3 regions of the Bacillus sp. OTU2372 genome follow, and region 2 is predicted to be linked to each of the others. Evidence: riboswitches for the same ligand, from Rfam matches in the RefSeq annotation. Region 2 holds a riboswitch; each other region holds the start of a gene.
The links. A riboswitch is a leader RNA that binds a small molecule or an ion and turns the genes downstream of it on or off. The one in region 2 is predicted to bind S-adenosylmethionine.
Positions count from the first base shown of each region.

Region 1: linked by a shared signal. The riboswitch ahead of AAHB15_RS12885 (methionine biosynthesis PLP-dependent protein) and the one ahead of AAHB15_RS09880 (YezD family protein) in region 2 are both predicted to bind S-adenosylmethionine.
Region 3: linked by a shared signal. The riboswitch ahead of metK (methionine adenosyltransferase) and the one ahead of AAHB15_RS09880 (YezD family protein) in region 2 are both predicted to bind S-adenosylmethionine.

Region 1 is NZ_JASATK010000006.1:203,610-214,450, forward strand. Features, by position in the region: gene AAHB15_RS12850 (lasso peptide biosynthesis B2 protein) at 1-126, opposite strand, end outside; gene AAHB15_RS12855 (lasso peptide biosynthesis PqqD family chaperone) at 160-450, opposite strand; gene AAHB15_RS12860 (aldolase) at 447-1,382, opposite strand; gene AAHB15_RS12865 (paeninodin family lasso peptide) at 1,482-1,607, opposite strand; gene AAHB15_RS12870 (paeninodin family lasso peptide) at 1,625-1,753, opposite strand; gene AAHB15_RS12875 (paeninodin family lasso peptide) at 1,771-1,896, opposite strand; gene AAHB15_RS12880 (asparagine synthase-related protein) at 1,911-3,851, opposite strand; SAM riboswitch class I at 4,241-4,354, shown strand; gene AAHB15_RS12885 (methionine biosynthesis PLP-dependent protein) at 4,490-5,602, shown strand; gene metC (cystathionine beta-lyase) at 5,602-6,795, shown strand; gene AAHB15_RS12895 (bifunctional homocysteine S-methyltransferase/methylenetetrahydrofolate reductase) at 6,792-8,651, shown strand; gene metH (methionine synthase) at 8,629-10,841, shown strand, end outside.
Region 2 is NZ_JASATK010000004.1:99,597-110,437, forward strand. Features, by position in the region: gene AAHB15_RS09845 (assimilatory sulfite reductase (NADPH) flavoprotein subunit) at 1-633, opposite strand, end outside; gene AAHB15_RS09850 (sirohydrochlorin chelatase) at 1,018-1,743, opposite strand; gene cobA (uroporphyrinogen-III C-methyltransferase) at 1,762-2,541, opposite strand; gene cysC (adenylyl-sulfate kinase) at 2,563-3,162, opposite strand; gene sat (sulfate adenylyltransferase) at 3,178-4,329, opposite strand; gene AAHB15_RS09870 (inorganic phosphate transporter) at 4,393-5,460, opposite strand; gene AAHB15_RS09875 (phosphoadenylyl-sulfate reductase) at 5,612-6,328, opposite strand; gene AAHB15_RS09880 (YezD family protein) at 6,404-6,532, opposite strand; SAM riboswitch class I at 6,629-6,730, opposite strand; gene AAHB15_RS09885 (hypothetical protein) at 6,913-7,203, shown strand; gene AAHB15_RS09890 (AbrB family transcriptional regulator) at 7,422-8,531, shown strand; gene clpP (ATP-dependent Clp endopeptidase proteolytic subunit ClpP) at 8,754-9,335, opposite strand; gene AAHB15_RS09900 (sigma-70 family RNA polymerase sigma factor) at 9,364-10,068, opposite strand; gene AAHB15_RS09905 (YrzI family small protein) at 10,176-10,316, opposite strand; gene AAHB15_RS09910 (hypothetical protein) at 10,630-10,827, shown strand.
Region 3 is NZ_JASATK010000007.1:221,143-231,983, forward strand. Features, by position in the region: gene AAHB15_RS14200 (tetraprenyl-beta-curcumene synthase family protein) at 1-260, opposite strand, end outside; gene AAHB15_RS14205 (alpha/beta hydrolase) at 278-1,081, opposite strand; gene AAHB15_RS14210 (gamma carbonic anhydrase) at 1,223-1,735, shown strand; gene asnB (asparagine synthase (glutamine-hydrolyzing)) at 1,777-3,681, opposite strand; gene metK (methionine adenosyltransferase) at 4,009-5,208, opposite strand; SAM riboswitch class I at 5,516-5,653, opposite strand; gene pckA (phosphoenolpyruvate carboxykinase (ATP)) at 5,917-7,503, shown strand; gene AAHB15_RS14230 (DUF2584 domain-containing protein) at 7,770-8,012, opposite strand; gene AAHB15_RS14235 (alpha/beta hydrolase family protein) at 8,050-8,841, opposite strand; gene AAHB15_RS14240 (ABC transporter substrate-binding protein) at 9,161-10,177, shown strand; gene AAHB15_RS14245 (ABC transporter ATP-binding protein) at 10,200-10,841, shown strand, end outside.

The sequences.
Region 1 (10,841 bases), on a different contig from region 2:
TATCTTAGAAAACTTCATAGCCTTAAGTATCCGAGCCCACGCTAAAAAAATAAACGCCTCCAAAAACAAGAATTTTGTTTTATTATCCAAAATAATAAATGTTTTTATCTTTTGGAAAAGTAACATTCACTATCCTCCTATTACTATTTTTGCTTCAAGCTAAATAATTTGAATTAGCCCCTCTTTATTTAATTGTTCGATATAGGATAAAACATGTTGTTCACATTCTTCCTTTTCAACCTGATAAGTTATTAATAAGTTTGCAACCACTTCATTAATTTCTAGTGGAGTTCTTATTAAATCCCATATTTGTCCACCTATTTCTCCTAAATTATAATAATTACCACTTTCTATACTTAACATTACTTTTTCTCCATCCATATCACTGACTATATTTCCATTCATTTGAATAACTTTTGAATTCAATGAAATGTTTTGAGTGCTAATCATATATGTTCCTCCTCTTTAATAGTTGATAAAACAAGTGAAACCAACCTATTTGCTGTAAATCCTGAATTGTCACGCATTAATTTATACATATCAATTTTATTTAAGATTTGAGCTGATTCTTTAAAATGCCATTCCATCATTCCTAGGCGAGGAATTAAAAAATTACGATATGTATGCATATATATAGTTCGAAATCGTTCTAAACCTTCTAATACCTTAATTTCAACACCGTTACTTTCAGTTTTAACTAATTCGTATACTCCTGCTAGTGGTAAAGTTTCTGCTGTAAATTCAGAATGGACAGGTATGGCATATTTTGTTTCTCGATCGAACAACGGGCGGTATCCAAATGTACTTATTCCAAATTCATTTAGACTTTCTTCCCACAATTTTTGATGTGGGTAGGACGGTACTACATACGGTAATTTGTCATCCGAAAGTATTACTGGAATTATATCATCACTTAATAGTTGATATCCTTCCTTTATTAAAGCTGCTGCAAGTGTAGATTTCCCAGCACCTGAATCACCTACAAAAGCATATGCCTTTCCATTAATTGCAACTGCACTTCCATGTAATGGGATTGTTCTTCTTTGAATCAATAATGCTCCCATACAAGTACCGAGGATATAAAGTCGGATTTTATCCTCTTCAGCATCTAACATTGGTGAAACGGTAATTTTGTTGCCATCTTCTATAGAAAATATAGCAGTATTAGGGACTTCAAACATAACCCTATTTTCTTTTACTACAAATCTTTTCTGTTTATTAGAATCTACTTCTGACCATTGTTTTAATAAATCACCGTTTTGAACAACAATATCTACCATACCAACTGGTTCATTTATTTGTGTTAATTCAGGAAGCGGAATATCACTCAACAGATTTAGCCCAAAACCCTTATAAATCAAGGTGTTTTGTTTATTAATCATTTTATTCACTCCAATGATAACAATGTTGATTTATAAAAGCCCTTATACAGTTAAAAATGTATAAGGGCTGAATAAATCCTAACCTAATTTCACTAAAAATTAACTATACTTTACCGGATCATCTGGATCTGGTTGAACTGCATCCGGTATCTTATGCCCGGGACCAGCCATAGTCATGTTAACATTAAGTACTTCTAATTCTGGCTTATTCCAATCTTTTTTCATTTTCTCACCTCTAGGAATTAGCTATACGGATCAAATGGATGTCGATAATCGGGTTGGACAGCATCCGGATATCGATGTCCTGGACCGGCCATTGTTATGCTAACATTAAGTACTTGTAATTCAGGTTTATTCCAAACCTTTTTCAACTTGATACCCCTTGAAATTAGCTATACTTTACAGGATCATCTGGATCAGGTTGGACTGCATCCGGAATCTTATGTCCTGGGCCAGCCATAGTCATATTAACATTAAGTACCTCTAACTCTGGTTTATTCCAATCTTTTTTCATACTTTCACCCCCTCTCAAGCAAAATTCTTAATAAATCTATAAAATATCAGGCTTCGCATTAAAATCTTGAACTCTTCATCATACACATATTGTGGGGATGGGACATCTCGGAATTTTGTAATGATATTTTTGATTACTCTTATATTTAAATACTCAGAAACTACCGAATCATTAAGCATTTGTTCTAATGATTCAATAAATGATTTCCAATGAGGTGCCATACGAGGAATTCCATCTGCACCTTGAGCCCCCCGGGTCCGTTGATTTAATCTAACATTATCAGGAAGTAAGTTTTTAGTTGCTCTTCTAATAAGTGCTCTATCCAAACCATTTTGAACATATTGCTCTTCTGGAAGCGCTAAGCAAAATTTGGCCACACGGAGATCATTTGTAGGATCACGATCCCAAATTTTGTGTGATAAAGAAAATTTCGAACCATACGTTCCAGTAATATTCCAATAATAGAGCTGCTCAAATTGCATCGCTCTTACTTCATACCAATTTTTAGAAATATTGCCTTTTATATCAATTTCGTGTTCTAAAAGTTTTTCAAAGACATTCATCTTATTGGCGAATTCTGGATTTATTAACATTGGAAAGTTATTCCCATTGCTTGAAGATGTTATAAGCTGATGCAAAAAAGGAAACGTCTTCTTTGCAACAACAGAGATGACTCTTGATTTCTTGACCCCGATATTCTTACTGTATAAATGTATTTCACGAAAACATCGTATTAAATGTAACCTTTTTAACAACATAACCTGATATTCCAGAGCTGGCCCCCAAGAAATAGTCCAGTTGCCCCTCTGTCCATTTAATAGGACCCCAACCCTATCTTGATTAGCTCTTTCATATATTCCCTTGAGCCAATAACTATTCTCAAAAAATTTATATGGTGATTCTAGTGTATTAAGCCAATCATCAATTACAGAAAATGAGCTAAGTCCTGCAAAATCTAAATACTCAGCATTTATGTTTCCTACATAGTCAACTGTTGATTGTATAACTGGCCTTTCGTTAGCAATCCGACTCTTTGGTGTCCAATCTTCAAACCCTTGTATTGGTACGTAACTATATGTATTCAATTGTTTATTTTGTTTCCTTAATTCGGTTGCTGCAATACTTGCAACTGAGCCTGAATCTAATCCACCACTTAAATGGGCACCTACGTTTTTATGAGTACGTAATCGTGCTTTTACAGCTTCCTGAAAAACTTCTTTAAAAGCCTCTTCATATTCAAAATTCGATTTTAGAATAAGTTTTTCACCATCAGGTAATTTACTATAGCGGGTGAGAGTTACCTTTCCTTCCACCAATTTTATAGAATGAGAGGGTGGTATTTGTTGTATGTTCTTATAAACTGTTGAAGATGCATCTAGAGAGTCAAACATACCTGGGTTAGCCAAAAACTCAGCAATCCATTGCTTGTTGAGACTATTTTCTACAAATGATAAGGCTAATATTGGACGAATGGCTGTACAGAAGATAAACATTTGGAGATTTTGATGAAAATAAAGTATTCTATTTCCAGAATAATCCCTTGCCCCAAATATCTCATGTTTTTTCTCGTCCCATATCATAAAGGCGAAATCCCCAACTAAATACTTAGGGGTTTCTTCTCCCCATTTATAATAAGAACGTAATATAAGTTCACTATCAGACATCGTTTTTCTGTCAGATATTTTGACTTGTAATCTTTCAAACAATTCTTCTCGATTATCAATAATCGCATCAGCCGTAATAGCTAACTTTCTTTGGTGATCATAATAAGGAAGTTTCTCACCTACAGACTCCGGTGTGATCCACTGTGCATGGCAGCCAAGGAAGACTTTGTCGTTATGCCAAGTTTGAATATCATCCGCCGGATATTTTTCTAATTCTTTCATCATCTGGCTTCCGTGCTCTAGATTGATCTGTTCATCGTTTAAATGATATATTCCGGCTATTGCGCTCATCTTTTCCTCCTGCCATACATTACATCAGTTTTGCCAATCTTTTAATTTAAACCTAAGTTCACTAAATAGAACACCAATTCCATAGTAAAATAAAAGAAATTTCTTTTAATTCAATTTCCCGAAACTATGGTATAATTTTATCAGCTTTATGTATCTAATCTATTAAATTGATATTCCATAATACCTATTTTAGTTCTTTATTAAGAACAATTTATATCACTATCATAAATCCATAAACTACCACTGTCAACAACTTTTCCATTAACTATTTATATATTTTTTAAAAAGATTTTTCGCCCAGTTTCTTCATTGATATAGTTATTACTAAAAAACAAATTGACATAACACGAAATTTGTAGTAAATTTTATAAATAATCTAAATAATTGTTTTCTTATCAAGAGAGGTTGAGGGAAGGGCCCTGCGACACCTCAGCAACCTTCAATGTCTATTCTCATTGAAAAGGTGCTAAGTCCTGCAAATTTACTAATTTGCAAGATAAGAAGAATGACAGGTGCGTTGTGCATACAAAAGTCTTCTTCTTATAAGGAGACTTTTTTTATTTATTAAAATGCTTTATCACTCAATCGCGTTAATGTGGAACATTATAAACATTTATTTATTACAAGGAGTGTGCGTTATGTACAAAATTGATACGAAACTAGCCCAAATTGGTAACCGCAGTGAAACAACAACTGGAACCGTCAATCCGCCTGTATATTTTTCAACAGCCTTCCGTCATGAAGGAATCGGGCAATCTACTGGATTTGACTATACACGAACAGGGAACCCAACACGCCAGCTCCTTGAAAAAACCATCGCTGATTTAGAAGGTGCGGATCAAGGATTTGCATGCAGCTCTGGTATGGCTGCCATTCAACTAATCCTTGCTTTATTTGAATCTGGGGACGAATGGATTGTTAGTGAAGATTTATATGGTGGTACTTACCGCCTATTAGAAAAGGGCTATAAAAAATGGGGCTTAACCACTCAATATGTGAATACCTGTTGTCCGGAAGAAGTTGAAAAGAAAATCACAGCACAAACAAAGGCGATTTTCCTAGAAACACCAACCAATCCGCTTATGCAGGAATCGGATATTGCAGCGATTTCAAAGATTGCTAAACAACATGGCCTATTATTAATCGTGGACAATACGTTCTATACCCCACTTTTACAACAGCCAATCAGCCTTGGTGCGGATATCGTCATCCATAGTGCAACGAAATACCTTGGTGGTCATAATGACGTTCTTGCTGGACTTGTTGTGGCAAAAGGAAAGGAACTTTGTGAAGGATTAGCTTTCCACCATAATGGTGCCGGAGCCGTGTTAAGTCCATTTGATTCTTGGTTATTAATGCGCGGAATGAAGACATTGTCACTAAGAATGGAACGGCATGAAAAGAATGCAAAGGCCATCGTAGAATTCTTTTCACAACATGATGCTGTAACAGATGTTCTCTACCCAGGACGCGGCGGAATGGTTTCCTTTAGAATTAAGGACGAAGCATGGGTGAATCCATTTTTACAGAATTTAAATTTAATCAGTTTTGCAGAAAGTTTAGGTGGAACGGAAAGCTTCATTACTTATCCAGCAACGCAAACACATATGGATATCCCAGAAGAGATTCGCATTCAAGCGGGCGTTTGCAATCGTTTATTACGTTTCTCGGTTGGAATTGAAGATTCACAAGATATTATTGAGGATTTACAGAACGCTTTTGCTAAGGTTCAGGAAGGGGTAATTGCATAATGGCACACGAAGAATATAGTTTTGAAACCAGACTGCTTCATAACAAACATAAAATTGATCCAGTAACGGGGGCGGTTAGTGTTCCCATTCAGCATGCATCTACCTTCCACCAAGCTGATTTCGATCAGTTCGGCAAGTACGATTATGGCCGCAGCTTAAATCCGACTCGTGAAGCACTTGAAGATGTGATCGCGGAACTTGAGGGCGGAGTGAAAGGATTTGCTTTTGCATCAGGGATGGCAGCTATTTCAACTGCCTTCCTTCTTCTATCCTCTGGCGACCATATTGTGATTACCGAGGATGTGTATGGCGGTACCTTCCGAATGGTCACTCAAGTTCTTTCGAGACTTGGGATTGAACATACCTTTGTCGATATGACCAATTTAGAGGAAGTAAAGGAAGCGATTCAGCCGAATACAAAGGCATTTTATGTGGAAACACCATCAAATCCATTAATGAAAGTTACAGATATTAGAGCGATTAGCGAGATTGCGAAAGAAATCGATGCGTTGACATTTGTTGATAATACGTTCCTTACTCCTTACCACCAAAAGCCGCTTGCATTAGGTGCGGATGTTGTCCTTCATAGTGCAACGAAATTTTTAGCAGGACATAGTGATGTGGTTGCAGGCCTTGCCGTTGTAAAAGATGAAGATTTAGCTAAAAGACTAGGATTCTTGCAAAATGGTTTTGGTGCGATTTTAGGTGTTCAAGATGCATGGCTTGTTTTACGAGGAATCAAGACACTGAGTGTTCGCCTCGAGCAATCACAAAAATCAGCGATCAAAATTGCAGAATTTTTAGATGCACATCCGTTGGTTGAAAAGGTTCATTATCCAGGGCTTGAAAGCCACCCGCAATATCAAATTCAGAAAGAACAAGCAGATGGTCCGGGAGCTGTTTTATCCTTTGAATTAGCTACTGAAGATGCCCTTCGCACCTTTGTTGCGAATGTGGAAATCCCTGTTTTTGCGGTTAGTTTAGGTGCGGTTGAATCCATCCTTTCTTATCCGGCAAAAATGTCTCACGCTGCTATGTCTAAACAGGACCGCTTGGAGCGTGGAATCACGGATGGACTTGTCCGTTTATCAGTTGGACTAGAAAATCCAGATGATTTGATTAAGGATTTTTCTCAGGCACTTGAGGAGGTTCGTGCTCAACATTTGGTGTTACATCAAGGAGAATCATCATGACCTTTTTAGACAAATTAAAAAACCAAATTTTAATAGGCGATGGTGCCATGGGCACACTGCTTTATTCATTTGGAGTGGATACATGTTCAGAAGAACTCAATTTATCTCAAGCAGAACAGATCCAAAACATCCATCGGGCCTACATTGATGCCGGAGCAGATGTCATTCAAACCCATACGTATGCAGCCAACTATTTAAAGTTGCAGCGGTATGGATTAGAAGATTCGGTTAAGGAAATCAACAGCGCTGCTGTCCGAAATGCAAAAAAAGCCGCTCAATCGAATGCTTATGTCCTCGGAACGATTGGCGGTAATCGCGGGATAAAAACAAGTTCGATTACAATAGAAGAATTAAAACGAAGCTTCCGTGAACAATTATATTGCCATTTACTTGAAGGTGTTGATGGACTGTTATTCGAAACCTTTTACGATTTAGAAGAGCTCGAAACCGTCCTAACGATTGCACGAAAGGAAACGAAGCTGCCGATTATTGCTCAAGTTTCCCTTCAGGACCCTGGTTTCTTACAGGACAGAACACCTGTTAATGAAGCTTTAAAAAGGCTGGAAGGCCTTGGCGCTGATGTCGTCGGCCTTAACTGCCGGTTAGGCCCGCACCATATGTTATTGGCATTGGAACAGGTTGAGATTCCGAAGCATGCTTTCCTATCTGCCTATCCAAATGCAAGTCTTCCAACCTATACAGACGGAAAGTTTCATTATGAAGGCGATGCCGATTATTTCCAAAAATCGGCGCAACGCTTTAGAAATGAGGGCGTACGCTTGCTTGGCGGCTGCTGCGGGACAACACCAGACCATATTCGCGCCTATGCATCTGAATTAAAGAATAGTATCCCTGTGACTGAAAAAGTTGTAAAATTGAAACAAAAGCCGATTATTGTCGAAACTGCTCCTAAAAGGGAATACACTCCCCTGCAGGAAATCGTGAAAGAACGACCATCGGTTATTGTCGAATTAGATCCTCCTCGAAAACTGGATACAACTAAGTTTTTCGAAGGGGCTAAGGCGCTTAAAGAAGCTGGCATTGATTCCATCACTCTTGCGGATAATTCGCTGGCAACCGTTCGGATTTCTAATGAATCCTTAGGCTATCTTTTAAAAAGTGAGTTAGGCATGCGGCCACTGATTCATCTTGCCTGCCGTGACCGCAATATCATTGGACTTCAATCTCACTTAATGGGTCTTCACACACTTGGAATGAATGATATCTTAGCCATTACGGGAGACCCTGCAAGAGTAGGAGATTTCCCTGGTGCTTCGTCCGTTTATGATGTGTCGTCATTTGAACTGATACAAATGATTAAACAGATGAACGAAGGCTTGTCCTACTCCGGTAAAGACTTAGGACAAAAAACAGCTTTTAGTGTCGCGGGTGCCTTTAATCCGAATGTCCGCTCTGTTGAGAAAGCCGTGAAGCGTTTGGAGAAAAAGATCCAATACGGTGCAGATTACTTTATTTCTCAGCCGGTCTTTTCTGAGGAAAAATTAATCGAAGTCTATGAAAATACGAAACATCTTGAAACACCGATTTACATTGGCTTAATGCCATTAACAGGCAGTAAAAACGCAGAGTTCCTTCATAATGAAGTGCCTGGAATTAAAATTGCCGATTCCATTCGTGACCGGATGGCTCTCTTGAATGACAATCCGCTTCAAGCGGCTAGAGAAGGCGTGGCGATTACCAAGTCACTCATTGATACAGCATTAGATTTATTTAATGGAATTTATTTAATTACACCATTCTTAAGGTTTGAATTAACAGCAGAGCTCGCTGCTTATGCAAACCAGCGAGCCAGTGAGATTAGGGGGGCCAGCTATGCCGAAAACACCATTTTCTGAACAACTTAAAAAGCGCATCTTAGTCATGGACGGTGCAATGGGTACGATGCTGCAGCAGGCCGATCTTACAGCAGAGGATTTTGGCGGTGAGCAGTATGAAGGCTGTAATGAACACCTCGTTCTAACCGCTCCTTCCGTCATTTCTCGTATTCATCGTGAATACTTAGAGGCCGGTGCAGACATCATTGAAACCAATACGTTTGGGGCGACAAGCCTTGTATTAGATGAATATGAACTTGGATTTAAAGCTTATGAGATTAATAAAATCGCTGCGATGCTTGCTGTCAGAGAAGCGATGAGCGTTTCGACCGATGAGTGGCCACGTTATGTAGCAGGTTCCATGGGTCCAACGACCAAAACCTTAAGTGTTACCGGCGGAACCACCTTTGATGCCCTCTCTGCTACTTATGAAGAGCAGGCGATTGGTTTAATCGACGGCGGCGTTGATTTACTTTTACTAGAAACAAGTCAGGACTTATTGAATGTAAAAGCGGGTTTTGTCGGTATTCAAAGTGCTTTTTCAAAAACGGGTAAAACCCTGCCGCTCTTTATTTCAGGAACCATCGAACCGATGGGGACAACCCTGGCTGGACAAACGATTGAATCGTTCTTTATTTCAGTGGAACATATGAAACCTATAGCGGTCGGTCTTAACTGTGCGACCGGTCCTGAATTCATGCAGGATCATATCCGTTCACTTGCAGGTTTGGCAACAACCGCTGTCAGCTGTTATCCAAATGCCGGCTTGCCTGATGAAGATGGTCACTATCACGAAACACCAGAAATACTGGCGAAGAAATTATCCGATTTTGCGGCACATGGCTGGTTAAATATTGTTGGCGGCTGCTGTGGTACAACACCTGAACATATCAAGGTGATTGCTGAAGCAATGAAACAATATCAGCCACGTCCGTTCCAATCATCAAGTACTCACATGGTTTCCGGTATTGAACCATTTATTTACGATGATCCTACTTTAAGACCGATCATGGTTGGGGAACGTACAAACGTTATCGGCTCTCGTAAGTTCAAACGATTAATTACGGAGGGCAAATTTGAAGAAGCTTCAGAGATTGCCCGTGCTCAGGTGAAGGGCGGCGCCCATGTCATTGATATCTGCCTTGCCGACCCCGATCGTGACGAGATGACCGATATGGAGAATTTCATTAAAGAAGTGGTTAAAAAGGTGAAAGTGCCGCTTGTTATTGATTCCACTGATGAAAAGGTCATCGAAAGAGCACTTAAGTATTCTCAAGGTAAGGCCATTATCAATTCGATCAACCTTGAGGATGGCGAAGAGCGCTTTGAAGCGATTGTTCCATTAATTCACCGATATGGTGCGGCTGTCGTTGTCGGAACTATTGATGAAGAAGGAATGGGAGTTTCTGCTGAACGTAAACTGGCCATTGCCAAACGTTCCCATGACCTGTTAGTGAATAAATATGGACTTAAGTCACAAGATCTCATTTTTGACCCGCTTGTGTTCCCAGTTGGTACAGGGGATGAACAATATATCGGCTCAGCTAAAGCAACCGTTGATGGGATTAGAATGATTAAAGAAGCCTTGCCGAAAGTGCAGACCATCCTTGGAATTAGTAACGTTTCCTTCGGGCTCCCTCCTGTCGGGCGCGAGGTGCTGAATTCAGTCTTCCTCTACCATTGTACGCAGGCTGGCTTGGATTATGCGATTGTGAATACCGAAAAGCTTGAGCGCTTTGCTTCGATTTCAAAGGAAGAAGTTCAATTAGCAGAGGCTTTGTTATTTGATACAACGGATGAAACATTAGCTACATTTACCGAGTTTTACCGCGGGAAAAAGAAGGAAGCAAAAACAACCATTCCTAATATGACACTTGAGGAAAGACTTGCTTACTATGTGATTGAAGGAACAAAAGAAGGTTTGCTTCCTGATTTAGAACTAGCGCTTGCCTCCTACCCTGCTCCATTAGATATAATTAACGGTCCATTAATGGACGGCATGAAAGAAGTTGGCCGCCTGTTTAATGATAACCAGTTAATTGTGGCGGAGGTTCTACAAAGTGCTGAGGTTATGAAAGCCTCTGTTTCCTTCCTAGAGCCTCATATGGAAAAAGGCGATGTGTCTGCCTCTAAGGGGAAAGTTATTTTAGCAACGGTTAAAGGTGATGTTCACGATATCGGTAAAAACCTCGTAGATATCATACTAAGTAA
Region 2 (10,841 bases):
AGTCACTCCAGCGGCCTCACCTAAACTTGCAAGAACTCCTTCAAGCCATTCTGCAGCAGGTTCATCAAAGTCAACATCACAATCAAAACGTGGATATAGACGTGTTCCTCCAAGTTCTTCAAGCCGACCATCGAAGTCTTTCCCTGTTTGGCAGAAAAATTCATAGGAGCTGTCGCCAAGTGCTAAAACAGAGAAATGTAAGTCTTCTAGTTTTGGTGCTCTTTTGCTATATAAGAACTCATGGAAGCTAATCGCATTATCAGGCGGTTCCCCTTCTCCATGAGTGCTCGCAATGATTAGAAGATTTTGAAGCTTTTTTAGATTGTTTGGTTTAAAATCGCTCATGGCGCTGACGGTTACTTGGTATCCATTTGCTTCAAGAGTTTGTGCTGATTTTTTTGCTAAACCTCGTGCGTTCCCAGTTTGAGAACCGTAAAGGATGGTTACCTCTTTAGAGATTTTTTGATTTTCAGCTGGAAGTTGTGCTAATTGGGCTGATGCGGTTCCCAATTGGGAGCCGGCAAGATAGCCGCTTAGCCAAACTTTTTGTGTTTCTGACAAGGTTGGCAGGAGTCTGTTTAGAAGCTCCACCTGCTCCTCTGTAAACGGGCTGTTCAATACCTGAAGTTGCAACTATACCACCTCACATGGAATAAAAAATTATTATTTTAGAAAATTATTGAGAAAAGTCTCTCTAATAATCTAGCATGCCATTTTTTTATGATTCAGACAACTATTAATCTAAAAAAAACTGAATATTTATGATTAATAGAGTTTTAAAATTGTTCTAGTCATTTTCATGACTGTATTTTTGATTTTTTTCGGTTCCAGGAATAAAAATTGTTTTTTATTACCCTTGCATTGATTTATGTCTTTATTATGGTCAAAATAATTATTTTTTGTGACCTATGGTTATAAATTTTCGCCAAAACGGGCACAATTATAATTATTTGTGACCATATAATAGGTTTCTTTCGATAGCAAGGTCAAAAAAAAGACTGCAGAATGATAAAACAACTATCCACCTAATGCCCGCTCAACCACAATATCCTCAATTACCCGATGGCTGCTCAAAATACCTGTATGATAAATTTCACGGCCCAGCTTCGACCACTTGCGGATCTCTGCCGTTACCTCCGCAATCAGGAGCCCAGTGAATAATAAATAAGGAATCACAATCACCTTACCCTCAGCATCATCCAGCACCGCCGCTAACCCCTCTTGCAAGCGAGGTTCCGCTGCCGCCAAATAACATACCGAAACGCCTGTAATACCAAGCCGTTCCTTCACGCCATCCGCAATTAAGCCAAAATCTGCCAGAGTAGCAGGATCACTGCTCCCCCTTCCGACAATCAACACTCGATCCTGAAACCCGACTGGACCTGCGGTCACTCGAACTAGTTCAGCCACTGCATCCAGAATCTTACTATGAACACCGAAAGGATCCTTTACACTGATCGAAATATCCGGGTAAGCCGAGCTTAACACCTTAAGCACATTTGGGATATCCTGCTTTATATGCCCTGCAGCCAATAGAAACAGGGGAACAACCGTTACTTCCGTTGCGCCTTTCTCTACACACCGCCTAAAACCTTCTTCAATCGACGGCTCTGTTAACTCTAGAAAACTAATTTCTTGCAACGCCACATCCACGCGCTCACTCACTCTTGCAAAAAAGGCCCTTGCCTCGTCTGCTCCTTTTTTCGAGCGTGTACCATGACCAATGTATAAAATGGCTTTCATCTTCATCCCCTCCAAACACTACCCATGGACAACCGGCAGTTTAGGAACAATTTCCTCTTGAAACCAGTTTAACCGATTATGAAGCTTTACAACCTCGCCAATCACAATCATGCTTGGATTTGAGATTGCAGCTTCCTTCACAAGATCCTCGATGGTTTCAAGCGTTCCAACAACCGTTTGCTGATCACTTAGCGTCCCCCAATGTACAAGCGCAATTGGAGTATCGGGTGATTTGCCGGCCGAGATTAACTGCTCCGTTATGGTCGGAAGATGAGATACACCCATATAAATACAAAGCGTATCCACCCCATTAGCCAAATGATACCATTGATGTTCCGCTGCAACATTACCAGCGGCCTGGTGTCCCGTGATAAAAGCAAAACTTTTGCTCAAACTGCGATGGGTAACTGGAATTCCGGCATAAGCGGATGCGGCGATCCCGGAAGTAATCCCGGGAACCACTTCAAACGGAACATCGTGCTTCACACATTCTTCCGCTTCCTCGCCGCCGCGTCCAAATACAAATGGATCGCCGCCTTTTAACCTCACAACCTGATAGCCTTTTTTAGCGTATTTAACTAAAAAATGGTTAATGGTTTCTTGCTTCATTGTATGGTAGTTAGGGAGCTTTCCACAGTAAACAAGCTGCGCCCCTTCTTTTGCAAACTCAAGTAGTTCAGGATTTACGAGCCGATCATAGAGGATGACATCGGCTTCCTGCAGGCATCGTAATCCTTTGACCGTTATTAAATCTGGATCTCCTGGACCCGCACCCACTAAATAAACCTTGCCAGCCATGGCTGTTCATCCTTTCCCTAACTAGATAATGTTCTTACTTTGCAAGTATTGAAAAATCTGCTCGACTGCTTCACCCACTGAAAATTTGTCAGAGCGTATAGTGATTTCTGGACGCTCCGGTGCTTCATATGGAGAATCAATTCCTGTAAAATCTTTAATTTCGCCGCGGCGAGCTTTTTCATAAAGCTTCTTTGGATCACGAGCTTCACATTGTTCTATTGGGCAGTCAATGTATACTTCAACAAACTCGCCCTCTTCAAACAATGCACGAACCTGATCACGGTCAGAACGGAATGGAGAAATAAACGCGGTTGTTACAACTGCACCGCTGTCGACAAATAATTTTGCCACTTCTCCAATTCGGCGGATATTTTCTGTTCTGTCATAATCTGAAAAGCCTAAGTCCTTGTTTAAACCATGACGGATATTATCACCATCTAGGACATATTCATTAATTCCCTGACGATATAATTCACTTGACACGGCATTAGCAATCGTTGATTTACCAGAACCGGAAAGGCCAGTAAACCAAAGAACACAGCTTCCATGACCATTTTGAGCGCGGCGGTCTGCTTTCGAAACCGTTGCAGAGTGCCATGTAATATTCGTTGCTTTAGTCATTGTTGTTTATCCTCCTTAGACCGTTGCGGCTTCTTCTTTCATACCTTCTATTAATACTTCCACTACTTCTTTCCGGCTGAATGTAGCAGGAGGAAGGACACCAGCGCGAAGCATTTCTCTAACCTTAGTACCAGAAAGGATCACGCGGTCTTCTTTGCTGTGCGGGCAAGTTTTGTCAGATGCCATACCCTCACACTTTGTGCAATAGAAGCTGTGTTCAAAGAACATTGGTTTAATGCCAAGTTCGCCTTCAGCGAAATTGCTGAAAATGTGCTGAGCATCATATGTTCCGTAATAGTTGCCTACACCAGCATGGTCGCGGCCAACGATGAAGTGAGTGCAGCCAAAGTTTTTACGGGCAATCGCATGGAAAATTGCTTCTCTTGGTCCGGCATAACGCATTGCTGCTGGATATACACCAAGTTGTACACGCTCAGCAGGATAGTAATTATCAAGTAATACACGGTAGCTTTTTAAACGAACTTCTGCTGAAATATCGTCTGATTTTGTTTCCCCTACAAGCGGGCTTACGAATAATCCATCAACTGTTTCTAAGGCAGCTTTTTGGATGTACTCATGTGCACGGTGGATTGGATTTCTGGTTTGGAAGCCAACAATTGTTTTCCAGCCTTTTGCTTCGAACATCGCGCGTGTTTCTTTTGGCTCATACCAAACATCAGCGAATACGCCTTTATCAGATTTTTTAACAAGTGTAATATCCCCTGCTACATAAACAGGTCCTCTTTCATATAAACGTTTAACGCCTGGATGGGCGACTTCGTCTGTTTTGTAAACTTCAATAGCTTCTTTATCTAAATCTGGCTCATACCATTCAGATACTTTGATTACACCATAAACCTCGTTTTGAAAAACTAACTTGATTTCTTCTCCTACTTTGAGTGTTGCAGCCGTTTCGTAGGAAACAGGCAATGTAACTGGAATGGACCAGATGGTATTGTCTGCCAAACGCATGTTAGAAACAACATTTTCGTAGTCGGCTTTTCCAAGGAACCCTGTTAGCGGGCTGAATAGTCCTACACCAATCAACTCTAGATCACTCAATGCAATAGCATCAATCTCAAGTTCTTTCTCGATGTTTGTTAAATCATAAGTTGGGTCGAATGCTTGAATTAGTTTTCCTCCGTGAGGTGCTGGTAAAAATGACACTTTCAATCAAGTCCTTTCTTTTTTGGGAAATTATATATCAATAAAAATATGAAACTAGCAGATTTAATCTTTCGCAATCTCCTGGTGCACCGTGATACTTGGTTTTTGTCTTTTCATTAAGGACATAACACCAAAGACGGATATTAACACCCCGGCCATTGCGATGATAGGGTAAAGATTATGTTCAATAATCATTTGGATTAATGTATATGATAATACCATGGATAAAACCGGTGATACAATCCAAACTGTTAGAAGTTGTACGACGATATCTTTTTTCAAAACAGATTTGCCATTTTTTGCAAATCCAATCCCGATAATCGATGATGTGGTAATTTGTGTCAACGGAACTGGAATTCCAAAAACAGAGGCAATCGTTACAATAGTTGCACCTGTTCCTGAGATCACACAGCCCTCTTCTAACCGCAGTGCCGTAATTTTCTTCCCATTCGTCTCAAGGACGCGATGACCGAGGATAAGTGCCCCGCCGGCTACGAATAAACCGCCCCACAAGATCCCATTTTCGGTAGAAATTATTTGGGCCCCGACCAGAGGACCTACGGCATTGGCCACATTGTTCATTCCAGCTGAAAAGGCTTCGAACAATCCCATAAAAACGACTAATACAGAAAGAAAAGGGACTGCCTTCGTTGCTTCCATCCATTTTTTTAAATGTTTATTTTTTAATAGATACGTAACCGAGATCGCAATGATAAAGGCAACAAATGGCGTCAGCAGCCAGAATAGCAAAATCCAAACTAGTTTGCTGACAAACACGGATTGATAGACAATCCCTGCACCAATCACAGCACCTACCGCTACTTCACTCGTTGAAAGTGGAATTCCGAAGATATTCGCTAGGAACAATGACAGTGCCGCAGAAGTTAAAACAATTAAGGCAACCGGGACCGTAAACGTGCTGCTTGGGACAATCCCGCTTCCCAGCGTTTTCACAACTTCTCCGCCGCCAAGCCATGCTCCAAAGAAAACGGTGATACTGCATAACAGCAAGGCCAGCCTTTTTTTTACGACACCTGCTCCGTAGGCAATCCCCATCGAAGCTGCTGCCCCGCTGGCACCTATATTAATGGCAAAAAACAAACCAATCATCATGGCAATAATTGTGAGCAAATAAAATACCCTCCTTTAATCCCGCATTACGGACTTTTAACCCCCGTCTTTAAAATAATGATGGATTAAGAGCCCGAAGAGGTGGGCACTGCCCATCAATACCGGAATGGTTCAAAATCCACAGTGGGGACCACGGTGGTGATGCTCTGGCTTAACGGGTATGTAAGCCACATTCTGTCTTGCCGCTGCCTGACCAGCGTCCTGCGCGTGAATCCCCGCCATCTCCAACCGGCTTTGTGCAAGGGAAACAGCCAATACTAGGGTAATTTTGGTCATGTAAGGTATTGTATGGAAGATCCTTACTCTTGATGTAATCCCAAACCTCATCCCAAGTCCAATGAATTAATGGGCAAACTTTAATATTTTCGAATTTTTCATCCTTATTAAGGAATTCAGTGTTGGCTCTTGTTGGTGACTGTTCCCGGCGCAGTCCTGAGATCCACGCTTGTTTAGCAGTCAATGTCTCCCTTAATGGGATTACCTTACGAATGTTGCAGCACTGATTGGCATCTCTAAGCCATAAAGCTGAGCCATATTGTGCTGCTTGTTCATCAAGACTTACTTTCGGTTGTTTCCGCTCAATCCGCAATGTTGGGAAGCGGGCTTCGATTTTGTCGATTACCTCGTATGTTTCAGGGAAATGAAGCCCTGTGTCTAAAAATACGATATGGGCATCAGGCTTTACCTGATGAATGAGGTCAATCAACACAATCGCTTCTGCACCAAAACTTGATGCATATACGATTTCTTCATCGGGATAGTTGTTATAAGCCCACTCTAATACCGCACGTGCCCCTTTTGTTTCATCATCGAATGAAAATGTGTCTGAAATTTGTTGCCAATTTTGATAGGTTATTGCAGCCGTCATTCTACATGCCTCCTTTTTTCATAAAAAAAACGTCTTCCTGGATGGTTGACGTGTGGTCAGCCTCCAGCGTTCTGGTCAGCGGATTTTATTTTGTTTAAGACGAACCTTTTCATTTTTTTCTATTTGTACAATCTTGCCATCCTGAACTACTAGTGTAATCGACCCAAATTTTAAAGAAACCAACATGCTCTCTAAATGAGTAATTAGTTCTTCCCTTTCCGCAGCGTTCAGATGATTCGCCTCCTTTTTACAAAAAACGCCTTCCCCATTTTAGGAAAGGCGTTACTTAATCCAGTAAACACCTTATCTACCAAAATGAAAAACATTTTGCTGGAATTGGCACCTTGCTTGGCAGGTTGCCGGGCTTCATCGGGCCAGTCCCTAAGCCTCTCTAGATAAGAATTTTATTTGATGGAATTAATCCTACCATACCAATAGGATTTATGTAAATAAAAAAATACAAAATTTAAAAAATTATTAGCCTCCCCTCTCTATCGTTGTGAACTTTTAGCAAAAATTTTTTTGAAACCAATGCCCTTTTTTGAATTTTTGCATTTACTGTAATGTGAAGGAGGATGATAGATGTGACGGAATTGAATTTTCATCAAATTGCCCATGAACTGTTAAAAAAAGAAGTAGAAGTGGTGACCCTTCAAGGGAACTTTGTTGGCAGACTTCTCGATGTTGGCCGTGATGTTATTGTATTGGAATCGAGAGGCAGGGTTCGCCCGCGAGTTTTAGCGATCAGAATTGAAACCATCGTGGCGATTTTCCGGGTAGAAAATATTGGACCTAGAGGACCATTTGGATTTGGACCAGGTGAAGCCGGGGATTCACCTGAGCGCGAGGAAAGCAGCAGTAGCAGCAGTCATTAAGGTAAAATAAAGAGAAAGCAAATTTTTTATTGCTTTCTCTTTTTATTCGTATATCCGTAAACCAATGATAGTGTCTGTCATTACCCTTTTACATATTATCGTGTTAAAATAGTGAATTGAAAAATGTGCTCAAGAGTATTATGAGTTCGGAATTACATAAGTCGTGTTTCGTTATTGGAAGGACAAGATAAAATTTTTTATAGACAGAAGGGTTTTACTTGAAAAAATCAACAATGAATTTAGACCATAAACTACTTCGTTTTTCGGTCACTTTGATTACTGCTTTTGTGGGCGGACTATTGTTCACAGTCTTGCATACACCGATTCCCTGGCTGCTCGGTCCGATGGCGGCTGTATTGATCGGTGCTAGGTTTGGAAAAATCGCCTTTTACTGGCGGGTCGGAATTCGTGATACCGGCTTAATTATCGTTGGCTATTCGATTGGCTTATCGTTTACAAAAGACGCGCTCTTGCAAATTATCGCGAAACTCCCATCGATGGTGCTCATGACGACTTTATTAGTCTGCTTTTGCGCTGGAATTGCTTGGGTTGTTTCTAAACTGACTGGGGTCGATTATCCAACGGTTCTGACGGGAAGTATTCCTGGCGGACTTTCGCAGATGATTATTTTTGCGGAAGAAATGAAAGGAATCGACATTACCACTGTTACTTTCCTGCAAGTGGCTCGATTGATGATGATTATCTTTGTCGTCCCCTTTTTGATTTTGGGTCCGTTGTTTCATCATGCGGGCAGCGGTGCAGCGGCGGATGTGGTGGATAAAGCATCTCAAACCACAGGTCCGGTTTTTCCTAATTTGATTTTGTTAGCGATGATATGTATATTTTGTGCATTTTTGTCGCGTAAACTTAAGTTTCCAACTCCCAACTTATTAGGACCTATCCTCGGAACAGCGATTGCCGGTATTTCCGGGCTGCATGGACCTGTCTTGCCGCCATCTGTATTGAATGTTTCTCAGTTTATGATTGGCTCCTATATTGGTTTGTTGTTGAAACCGGAGAAACTCGAGCATAAAGCAAAAGTCATTAGCCTTGCATTTTTAAGTGGTCTGTTCATGATTGTCGGGGCTGTCGGATTAGGAATGTTGCTTATTTATTTTTACCATATTACACCGTCCACTAGTTTATTAAGCCTGGCACCAGGAGGAATGGATCAGATGGCCATTCTCGCCCATGAAGTGAACGCCGATTTATCCATGGTTACAGGCTATCAATTATTCCGGCTCTTTTTCATTTATTTTGTCGTCCCCCCAATGCTGCGGCTGTTTTTTAATGTTGGATCTGGAAAGATAAAAAAGAAGCCGGCATAGTTTCAAATTGACGTTGGAAGATGGAATTACTACTGGAATTGTATTTGGATAATGTATTATTGACTACCTTGTTAAAATATTTTTTGGCTAACTTTCATCTATAAGCACTATTGAATACCTAATCCTGCTATTAGACATAAAAAAACACACCAAAAGTTAGATTTTCACTCTAACTTTTGGGGTGCACTTAACAATTTCATATCCGAATTGCTTATTACCTTATCATTTTGGATAAAGGATTTCATCGATAATCCCGTATGCTTTTGCTTCCTCAGCACTCATAAAATAATCCCGATCCGTATCTTTGGCCACTTTTTCAACCGGCTGCCCTGTTCGCTCTGCAATGATTTGATTAATATGCTCTCTAAGCTTTAGAATGCGCCGAGCAGAGATTTCTATCTCTGTTGCCTGCCCTCTAGCCCCGCCCAATGGCTGATGGATCATGATTTCACTATTCGGTAGTGCACACCTCTTCCCTTTTGTTCCGGCCAGGAGCAACATGGCGCCGAAAGAAGCGGCCATACCGGTACAAATTGTACGAACGTCAGGTTTAATAATTTGCATGGTATCGTAAATCGCAAATCCCGCTGTGGTCGAGCCGCCTGGGCTGTTTATATAGAGAGAAATTTCTTTATCTGGGTTATCCGCTGCTAAAAATAATAATTGTGCCACAACGCTATTGGCGGTATGATCATTGATTTCCTCCCCAATGATGATAATTCTGTCCTTTAACAAACGGGAATAAATATCATAAGAACGCTCACCCCGATTGGATTGTTCAATTACATATGGAATTGTACTCATTTTTTCCTCCTTGAAGCGATTTATTAGGCTATGCAGCCATACAGAGAGTGCTAGAAGGAGATTGATTTTTATAAGATGATTTTGCATTTGCATAGAAACTTGTTACATTGCTTATGTCCGTGATTGAAGGAATGGCTTTAATCAGCACAGATGGGTCCTGTTCTTTCAAGGCCTCATAAAAAATTTCTGTGAGCTCCTCTTTTTCTTCTACATCCCAAAATGATTCAACTGAAAAAGCTTCCTCTTCTTCCAATGTTTTTTCCAGCCGTTTTTTCCCACGATGAAGACTTGCCTTTACGGCCATTTCGGTTGTGCCTAATATCTCAGCAATTTCCTTTAGCTGATACTGAAATGCCTCTTTTAGCAAAAAGATGACGGCCTGCTTAGGGGTAAATTTGCGAATCAGCATTTCAACTGAATTACGGACTTCATCGAGTTGTTTCGTTGATTCTTGACTAGAAAAGTCTAGTTCAGCCTCTAACGATTCATGTTTTCTTTTTCGAAGCTGATCAATCCAATGATGATACGCAATTTTGTTTAATAAAGCCGGACTTATCTTGTGCTGATGATACCTTAAAGCCTTTAGATAGGTCTCCTGGGCAATGTCATCTCCATCCCATTCATTCTGGGCTAGAAAACGGCAATAGCGCTGTAGCTTTGGATAATATTCAGTCCAGTGATTCTCTTCCTCTTTTGAACCCATGGTCCTGAATGGGTTAAGCTTAACTGACATGTTTTTCACTCCTTATGCACTCTCTGCTATATAAACGTTTCAAGAAGGATGATAAGATACGGGTCAGATTCATTTTTTTATTTTATTATATGTTAGTTTTCGAAGGATCACATAAATCGATGGATGGAGATCTGCTTTTCTTTAATTTGCTGATACATTTTTTCCACGTATTCTTCTCTGGCTGCTTCTTCTAGAGTGATTTTACGTTTATTAAAGGATATGGTAAAGAATAAGAGATTAATGGTCATTTTATTCCCCTCTTTCTCTCTGAGCTCATTTTTCTTTATAACGTTTGTTTGAGCTATTTAGGATACGGGATAATGGCCCAAATTTAATTGGAATGACTTTCAGGTTTACATAATATCATTATGTTGTATGTAAAAAATATGTAAATAAAAAACTATTAAGTTAATAAGGCTTGTAATAGGCGGCAAGACATCCTACAATGGTTGTAGCATCGTTAGATAAAAAATTTGTTGATTTTGATGAAAAATAACCATGGATTATTTTTATCAGCCTGATATAATGCAAATTATACAATACATGTTAAAGGTGGGCATTATGGAGAACACAAGTCGATATGTTGTCAACGCACTTGGAAAAGGTGGGGAAACATATTATACTCTTTGTAAAGATAAACAAGAATTACAGACATGGATCCACAACAATCGTGAAAAATTAGTTATGGATGAACTCATCATTAAGGATAAAAAACAAAGTTTATTCTCCAAATGGTTCGGCCTAAAAAAACTATATTAACCACAGACGCCATT
Region 3 (10,841 bases), on a different contig from region 2:
CAAAGATTATCCAAATAATCACTGATTGTTTGATAAGCGACGATAAATTTTACAGCTTTTTGATAATCTTCTTTGGCTGTTAGAGCAAGAATTCCCCCTCCTTCACAATGGAAGGTTTTATGTTCGATACTAGCAAGCGCCTGATTTCTTAATTCTTGATTGGGAATTTTCTCAGCCCGGCTTTTCCAATAAGCCAATTCTTGATGGACTGCAGGAATGATTTTGCGATAGACCCTAGACATAAGGGTGATTGGCATCATGGAAAACATCTACCTTTCTATACAATATACCCAATTGCTTTTAATTGACTATTAACAAAATCCTTCGCGTATTCAAATACTTCTTCCCGCTCCGGTTCATTAAAAATTTCATGGTAGCACTTGGGCCACTCCTTAAACCTTTTCTCTGATAACGGAACATGATTAAACCATTCCTTTACCGTGGCTTTATTGACAATTTTATCGTCTCCGCCCTGCATGACGAGCATTGGGAGATCCTGTGTATCTTCCAGATTTTCGAATGCCTCTTTTATAGCACCTACAAGTTCACGATACCAGCGAATCGAGATCTTTGTCACGTAAAGTGTATCATTAGCATCCGCTTCGCGGACATCATCGTTTCTTGTGGCCATTTGTACCGACAAGCCAGAATTCATTCGAAGGGATGGATACACTACATTTAATAGATGTGATAAGGCGTTCAAAAACTTAGATGGAGCTTGAAGCAATCCCAGACATGGCGAAGAAAGAATTACCCCGGCAACATTCAACTGTTCTTCCTGCAATAAACGAATGGAAATCAATCCGCCCATGCTGTGGCCTAATAGAAACACGGGGAGGTTATACTGATAGGCGGCCTGCACCCAGTCCTTTACCTCCATAATGTACTCATCAAAGGAATCGATATGGCCGCGGCGGGACCTTGTCGTCATCCCTTGCCCCGGAAGGTCGCCCATGATGACATGAAAACCGGCTAAACGCCACATTTCAATCAGCCATCCGTAACGGCCATGATGTTCCATGGCACCATGCACCATTACAATTACCGCTTTTGCCTCCCCTTCAGCTTCCCATTTCCACATAATTCGTCCCCCTAGAAAAAGATATCTTTATTGTTAAATCCCAGTAAGTTTAGACTTATTGGTTATAACAGATTTATTTTTTGAAAACCACTTATACTATTCGCTAAAATATACTTATCATTTAAAAAGGAGCGATTCCAATTGATATACCCCTTTAAAGACAAATACCCGTTAATTGCCGAAACCGCATTTATTGCCGATTATGTCACAATAACTGGTGATGTGGAAATTGGCGAACAGTCCAGTGTCTGGTTTAATTCCGTCATTCGAGGCGATGTCGCCCCAACTAGAATAGGTAATAAGGTTAATATTCAAGATAATTCTATCTTACACCAAAGTCCTAATAACCCGCTAATTTTAGAAGATGAGGTTACGATTGGGCATCAAGTCATACTTCATAGCTGCATTGTAAGAAAAAGAGCCTTAGTTGGTATGGGATCGATCATTCTCGATCAAGCAGAGATTGGAGAAGGTGCCTTTATTGGAGCCGGAAGCCTTGTGCCTCAAGGAAAGAAAATCCCTCCTAATACCTTAGCATTTGGCAGACCAGCAAAAGTTATTAGGGAATTAACCCCGGAGGACAAAAAAGATATGGAACGTATCTATACAGAATATGCTGAGAAAGGCCAATATTATAAGTCTTTGCAATCTTAAAGATTAACAAAAGCACCCACATTTTTGCGGGTGCTTTACTCTTAATGCTTTACTGATTGTAATTCCTTTTGCAGGGCATAATCACGTTGAAACGTATAGACATTTTCCACATATACCTGATGCCAAACCATAAACATAAGCACTGTCCAGATCTTCCGGCTGTTATCAGCTTTGCCCTGACAGTGATCTTCGAGTAAGCCCAAGACATATGATTTATTGATCAGATGGTCTGTGTTGCTTTCACGGATAATCTTTTTCGCCCATTCATTCATTTCATTTTTTAGCCAATGACGAATTGGGACAGGGAATCCTAACTTCTTACGGTTTAGAACATGCTCAGGGACTACGCCTTCAGCTGCTTTACGTAAAATGTATTTGGTTGTACCATTAGCTGTTTTTAAGCTGGTTGGAATTTTCGAGGCCACTTCAAACACTTCTTTATCTAGAAATGGCACCCTTAGTTCTAGTGAATGAGCCATTGTCACCCTATCAGCCTTCAGTAAAATATCTCCTCGCATCCAAGTATGGATATCAATATATTGCATCCGGTCTACTGGGTCATAACCTCTTGACTCATGATAAAGCGGCTTTGTTACATCCATATAGTTTAAACCTTCACGGTAAACACTTAATAAATCTCGCTTTTCTGTTTCAGTGAACATCTTGGCATTACCGATATAACGCTCTTCCATTGGAGTTACGCCGCGCTCAATAAAGCTTTTACCCTTCATTCCTTCAGGCATCATCCCGGCAATTCCTCTTAATAAAACTTTACCAACCCTCGGTATTTTATTAAATACCTCTAATGACTGCGGCTCCCGGTAGATATTATAACCGCCGAATAATTCATCAGCCCCTTCACCTGATAGGACTACGGTAACATGTTTACGTGCTTCCCTTGCTACAAAATAAAGAGGAACACAGGCTGGGTCAGCCAAAGGATCATCCATATGCCACATGATTTTAGGAATTTCATTCATATATTCTTCAGGTGTAATGATGTAACTGATATTTTCAACACCAAGCTTTTCAGCTGTTTCCTTAGCTACATCAATTTCACTGAACCCGTTATGGTCAAAACCAACAGAGAAAGTTTTAATAGCAGGATGAAATTCTTTTGCAATCGATGCAATAATTGAAGAATCTATTCCCCCTGATAGGAATGACCCTACCGGAACATCACTGCGCATATGCTTTTCGACTGAATCAAATAATACATCACGAATTTCCTTAATAAAATCAGCTTCCGTTTTCTGAACAGGCTTAAAGTGGGCCTTCCAATACTTTTTCATTTCCATTGGAGCACCGATTTTTTTGGTAAAATAATGGCCAGGCTCTAACTTTTTGATTCCCTCTGAAAGCGTATCTGGTTCTGGAACGAACTGATAGGTCAAGTAATGCTGTAAAGCATCATAATTGAGGACATCATTTTCTAATGCCAATAAAATACTCTTTTTCTCAGATGCAAAAAAGGTTCTTTCGCCATCTTGTAAATAAAAGAACGGTTTTATTCCAAACGGATCACGTGCACCGTAAAGGGTTTGTTCCTGCTTATCCCAGATCACGAAGGCGAACATTCCGCGCAGCTTTTCAACCGCTTTTTCTTTTAAGTGGCTATAGAGTGCAATGATTACTTCTGTATCCGAACTTGTAGCGAATGACAGTCCTTCTTTTAATAACTCTTCACGAAGTTCAACATAATTGTAAATTTCTCCATTAAAAATAATCCAATAACGCTCGTTCTCATACGTTAGCGGCTGATGACCACTTTCAATATCGATAATACTCAAACGACGGAAGCCAAATTGGATATGGTCATCGTAATAAAAACCATCATCATCCGGCCCGCGATGGGTAATTAAATCGTTCATATTTTTAAATTGTTGTTTTTGTTCATCACTATAGTTTTGTGTTTTGTCGTGTACACAACCGATAAAACCACACATTATGTACCTCACCTACTCCAATTCATATTAAACGTCTTCTAAAAAACATCTCTCTAATACTACCACTATTATAAAAAAAATGGCACTGTGAACATTAGGAAAATTTTAAACACCCGCAGGACTCTTTTTTTCTCTCTCGGTCGTCAATAGCGTCCAGTGACTGCGGACAAATCCGCAATCACCAAAGTTTATCATGTTTATCCTTTATCGCCAAGATATCCTTCATTTTTCACTTCTTTGTACCTACCTAAACATAGTTACAAAATCAATTTAAATGACGATGAAACGAAAAAGGGAGTTACATTCTAGATGCAACTCCCTGCTTACTTATAGATTTGCTTGCTCTCTTAACGCATCTGCTTTGTCAGTGCGCTCCCAAGGAAGATCAATATCTGTCCGACCAAAGTGGCCGTAAGCAGCTGTTTTCTTGTAGATTGGGCGGCGAAGGTCAAGCATCTTAATGATACCAGCTGGACGAAGATCAAAGTTTTGTTCTACTAACGTAACTAATTGCTCTTCATTAACTTTGCCTGTTCCAAACGTATCAACTGAAATGGAAACAGGTCTTGCTACACCAATTGCATATGCTAGCTGAACTTCTACCTTATCTGCCAATCCTGCAGCCACAATATTTTTGGCAACATAACGAGCAGCATATGCCGCTGAACGGTCAACCTTTGTTGGATCTTTACCAGAGAATGCACCGCCGCCATGGCGAGCATAACCGCCGTAAGTATCCACAATGATTTTACGGCCTGTTAAACCTGCATCACCTTGCGGCCCGCCGATAACAAAACGGCCAGTTGGGTTAATAAAATATTTAGTGTTTTCATCAATCAGTTCTTTTGGAACAACAGGATTGATAACATATTCCTTCACGTTACGCTGAATTTGCTCCAATGAAATTTCTGGGTGGTGCTGCGTTGAAATGACAATCGTATCAATTCGAACAGGTTTATCGTTCTCATCGTATTCAACGGTTACTTGTGTTTTTCCATCCGGACGCAAATAAGGCAGTAAGTCCTCTTTCCGTACTTCCGTCAATCGGCGTGCAAGTTTATGCGCAAGTGAAATCGGAAGAGGCATAAGCTCTTTTGTTTCATTACACGCAAAACCAAACATTAAACCTTGGTCCCCTGCACCGATTGCTTCAATTTGCTCCTCTGACATTTGACCTTCACGAGCTTCAAGGGCTTGGTTAACGCCCATCGCAATATCAGGAGATTGTTCATCAATAGAAGTTAAAACCGCACAAGTTTCGGAGTCAAAACCATATTTTGCACGATTATAACCGATCCCTTTGATTGTTTCACGAACGATTTTAGGAATATCTACATAAGTGGATGTCGTGATTTCTCCTGCTACTAGAACTAATCCTGTTGTTACTGAAGTTTCAGCGGCAACTCGAGCATTAGCATCTTTAGCTAAAATTGCATCTAAAATGGAATCAGAAATTTGGTCACAAATCTTGTCAGGATGACCTTCGGTTACTGATTCAGAAGTAAACAAACGACGTTTTGTTGACATCTGAATTCCTCCTTATTATGGAATAAAGTGAGGTTAGCTGTATGGGTTTTATGTATACCTGCCTTTTAACCTCGAATTGATACGGAACTCATTCCCTTAGTAGTATGAAATAAACATGGGATTATTATTATAGAAATGTAAAAGTGCCTTGGTGCTTGAACCAGACTATTTTCTCATTTCGGATAATGCCCTGGCAGTTTATACGATGGAATAAAAAGTACATTTATGTAGCAAGCACGTAAAAACAACAAAAAACCTTTCCATCTAATGAGGAAAGGTTGATAGCAAAAGTTCTGCGTGCCTTTCACTCTTATCGTTCAAGGTCAAGCCTTGCTTCAGGTTTAGCACCTTTGCCCGAAATAGGGGATTCAACTAAAATCCGTTTTTTCGTTTGCAGGTTGCTGGGTTTCATAGGGCCTGTCCCTCCACCAGCTCGGGATAAGAGAGTATCCGTTCAAGGGTAAATCATAACCTACTATTTCAAACAATGTCAATGAATTTTTATCAAATTTTTCCTTAAAAGAGTAAACTGTTACTTTAGATCATTTTATTACTTCCTCTTATTATTAATCATTAATCCAGGACTATTTTCTTATCACAAGAATAAACTCTTAAATATTCACATAATTTTATATATTAGTATAGACTATTATAATAAATGTGTTATACTATTGAACAAATAATCAATGTAAAGGAAGGTTTCAGTCAATGAATTCTGTTCATATTCCAACCGAATTAAAGCACTTGTTACAAGAAAGTCATGTCCAGGTTCAACTATCCGTTCCCCAATTAGTCGAAAAGGTTTTAAGAAGAAATGAAGGAACTCTAACTTCCACCGGCGCTATCAGTGTTTCCACAGGTAAATATACCGGACGCTCGCCACAGGATAAATTTATTGTTATGGAAGAGTCTACTAAGTCAAAAGTTGCGTGGGGCTCAACAAACCAGCCAATCTCAGAGAAAGCTTTTACGAAACTTTATCATAAAATGCTTGATTACTTAAGACAACAAAATGAGATTTTTGTTTTCAAGGGCTTTGCCGGAGCAGATAAAAAGTCCCAACTGCCCATTCAAGTAATCAATGAACTTGCATGGCAAAATCTATTTGCACATCAGTTATTTATCCGCCCAACAGAAGAAGAATTGCTGACACATGATGCCGGGTTTACGGTCATTTCCGCACCCAATTTTAAAGCGGACCCAGTGATTGATGGAACAAATTCTGAAACCTTTATTATCATCTCTTTTGAACAAAGAACTGTATTAATTGGCGGCACAGAATACGCCGGGGAAATGAAAAAGTCCATCTTTTCTGTCATGAATTATTTGCTTCCGGAAAATAATATTTTCTCCATGCATTGTTCAGCTAACGTTGGAATTGAGGGCGATGTGGCTTTATTCTTTGGATTGTCTGGAACAGGAAAGACCACTCTTTCAGCAGATCCAAATCGCCGCTTAATTGGGGATGATGAACACGGCTGGTCATCTAATGGGGTCTTTAATATTGAAGGCGGCTGTTATGCCAAGTGCATTAATCTTTCCCATGAAAAAGAGCCGCAAATTTTTGATGCAATTCGGTTTGGTACCGTTCTAGAAAACGTAGTCCTCAATTTGGAGTCAAGGATTCCTGATTATGATGACGGCACCCTAACGGAAAATACGAGGGCTGCCTATCCGATGGAGGCCATTGATAATATTATCCAGCCAAGTATTGCTGGTCACCCTAATACGATTGTCTTTTTAACAGCAGATGCCTTCGGAGTGTTGCCTCCGATTGCTAAGTTAACAAAGGAACAGGCTATGTATCACTTTTTGAGCGGCTATACTTCTAAGCTTGCCGGAACGGAACGCGGAGTTACCTCTCCAGAAGCCACTTTCTCAACATGCTTTGGTGCACCGTTCCTTCCACTTCCAGCGACACGCTATGCGGAAATGCTTGGCGAAAAAATTCTAGAGCATAACGCGAATGTCTTTTTAGTTAATACCGGCTGGACGGGCGGAGAATATGGAATTGGAAACAGAATGAAGTTATCCTATACACGAGCAATGGTGCAAGCAGCCCTAGAGGGAGAACTCAACCATGTAGAAACGGTGAGAGATCAAATATTCGGACTAAATATACCGGTTCATGTTGCAGGAGTTCCAGATGAGGTACTTCAACCTAACAAAACATGGGCAGACCAACAGGCCTATGAGAAAAAAGCAAAGGAATTAGCGGCGAAATTCCATGAAAACTTTAAAAAGTTCGCCAATGTCCCGGCAGAAATCGAAGAACAAGGCGGACCACTTAAATAGTTCAAGGAACAAAAGCACAAGCGCCTTGAACAGCCTCGACAAGCATAAGACGCTCAGGGAAAGAAGGCGTTCTTTGCCTTCATTCCCTGAGTGGCTGTAGACCATCGAGGGGCTAGGCGCTGGAGCTGGACGTTGACAGTCCTTTTATTAGCAGTTATCCACAAGCGAAAAATTTTATAATTTCTTAAACGATAAGAAAGCCCATATCATATGCGATATGGGCTTTTTTTCCTGCACTATCTAAAAAAAGAAGTATATCTCCAAGTTTAATTTGTAGTATTTAAGGATACTAATTGATAGGTTATGGATGTGGTGTTTTTTTGCCATTCCACTTTTTTTATCAGCGCCGTTCCACTTGAATCACAATCGATAGTTTTTTTGACATCAATCGGAATTTCAATAGGGTAAAGTCTATAGCCTTCTTTAACTAACTCAAAAAGATTCTCCTCTATCCTTTGCTCCCTTCCTTTAGTCACAATCATCGTATTCATTTCAAGAGGCATACCCATACATATCCGCTCCTCCGCTTATATTACCTTTATTTTATCATCTTTTAGACTGACTTTTCATCCACTTTGATAAATCATGTACGACTTTTCTGTTTACGGCAGGAGGAAAATAGTGGGTAAACTCTTCAAAGTACCAGCATTCTACTGATTTATCTAGTGATCTCAGCCTTTTCTCCAGCCGATGAGCGTGCTCCACTGACACATTTTGATCCTCTACTCCATGAATAATGAGTGTAGAGGCTTCCATTTTATCAAGCTCATAAAGGGCGGTTCTTTCTTTATAACGTTCCGGATACTTATCAGGTGTCCCTCCGATCACCCTTTTCATCATTCTCCTTAAATCTTTTCGTTCCTTATAGGTAAGGGTCATATCACTCACACCCCCCCAGGTAACGATAGAGGCGGCTTCCGGAAATTGGATTCCCGTCCATAATGCCATAACACCCCCGCGTGAAAAGCCAAAGATATGAATATCCCGTACCCTTTGAAGTGATTTCAAAAGTTGATAGGCGGCGTATGCATCTTCTTTGTCTGCCCCAGCAAAATCTTCATTCCCTTCTCCCCCTTGGTTTCCCCGATAATAAGGAGCAAAAACAATAAAACCTTCTGAGGCAAACTGGGCAATTCTTGCCGGCCTTACTTTCCCGACGTTCTTAATTCCGCCTCTCAAATAAAGGAACCCGTCCAGATTGCCTTCATGAATGGGTTCTGCAAGCATCCCCTTTACTTTTAGCCCGTTTGAGAGATAGGTAATGACTTTTAATTCCACATTCGGATTGGGAGACGGAAATCGATTAATTTCAAGGATTTTGCCATTATTTATGTCCATCTGTCATCCATCCTTTATAGCATTTTTAAAAGTTGAATGTGTTAAACTTGGATGTTGATTTCCGCTTCAGGTGCTCGCTTTCCGCGGGCGGTCCGGGGAGCTTCCTCGGCGCTTTAGCGCCTGCGGGGTCTCCCCTGCTCCGTACTCCCGCAGGAGTCTCGCACCTTTCGCTCCAATCAACATCGTTACAAATTCAACAATGATCCTTAACACCTAAAAATTAAATGTAACTGGGCATTCACACATCTTTCTTCCCTACATACGATATCTTAGGCAATTAGCCCAGATTTATTAACGTGTATTAAAGGGGGTAACTTTTATGAAACAGTGGGTAAAAATGAGTTTCTCTTTACTTCTCATAAGTGTTCTTATGATTTCATTGGCTGCTTGTAATAGCGATTCGCAAACAAAAACAAAAAAATTAGAAAAGGTACGAATTGCGGAAGTGACTCGGTCGATATTCTATGCCCCGCAATATGTAGCCCTTGCAAAAGGATTTTTCAAGGATGAGGGGTTAGACGTTACCTTAACCACCACTCCCGGCGGCGATAAGACGATGACAACCCTAATTTCAGGCGGAGCAGATATCGCACTTGTTGGTTCAGAAACATCGATTTATGTTTACGCACAAGGGTCCAATGATCCGGTCATTAATTTTGCGCAGCTCACCCAGACCGATGGAACGTTCCTCGTGGCCAGAAATAAAATTAATAATTTTTCATGGGATTTATTAAAAGGGAAAACATTCCTTGGCCAGCGCAAGGGCGGCATGCCGCAAATGGTTGGTGAATTTGTGTTAAAAAAACATGGAATTGACCCGCATAAGGACCTCACTTTAATTCAGAATGTTGATTATGCAAATATAGCCAACGCCTTTGCATCCGGTACAGGCGAATTTGTACAGCTGTTTGAGCCAACGGCCAGCATTTTTGAAAAACAAGGGAAAGGCTACATTGTTGCATCCTTTGGTAAGGAATCCGGTCATGTACCTTATACCACTTTTATGGCGAAACAAAGCTATATAAAAGAAAATAGTGATACTGTTGAAAAATTCACTAGAGCGATCTATAAAGCTCAGCAATGGGTGCAAACGCACAGTTCTGAAGAAGTGGCCAAAGCTGTTATGACCTATTTCCCAGATACCGATATAGATATTATGACAACAGTTGTAGATCGTTATAAAAGCCAAGGCTCCTTTGCAACAGACCCTATATTGGACGAAGAAGAATGGAACAATCTCCAAAACATCATGAAAGAAGCCGGTGAGCTTCCGAAAGAAGTAGACTATAAGACGCTTGTTAATACAAAAATGGCTCAGGATGTTATGAAAAAATAATTTGGAAAGGGAGGCCGGTATCATGAGCTTCTTGCAGGTTCAAGATATTCATCACACTTATTTCACTAAAGCCTCTGTCACCACGGCCCTCTCCGATATTTCACTAACTGTTGAGGAGGGAGAGTTTGTCTCCTTCCTCGGCCCAAGTGGCTGTGGAAAGACCACTCTACTCTCGATCATATCGAGCTTACTTAAACCAACCCAAGGGACTGTCCTGTTAGAAAACAAGCCCGTTTCAACCTCAAAAAATGAAATCGGCTATATGCTGCAGCAGGATTATTTGTTTCCTTGGAAAACGATTGAAGAAAATATATTATTAGGCCTTAAGTTATCGAAACGGCTAAATGAAAAAACAAAGTTCGCAGCACTAAACTTATTAAGCCAGATTGGCTTAAAGGGTGTAGAAAAACAACTGCCTAAGCAATTATCAGGCGGAATGAGACAGAGGGCCGCCCTCGTTCGAACACTGGCAACAGAACCAAAGCTTCTAATGCTTGACGAGCCATTTTCTGCTCTCGATTATCAAACCAAGCTAAAGCTTGAGGATTTAGTTTCACGGACATTGGATGAGTTTGGAAAGACAGCTATCCTTGTTACCCATGATATTGGCGAAGCCATTGCTATGAGCGATCGCATCTTTTTATTTTCATCAAAGCCTGGAAAA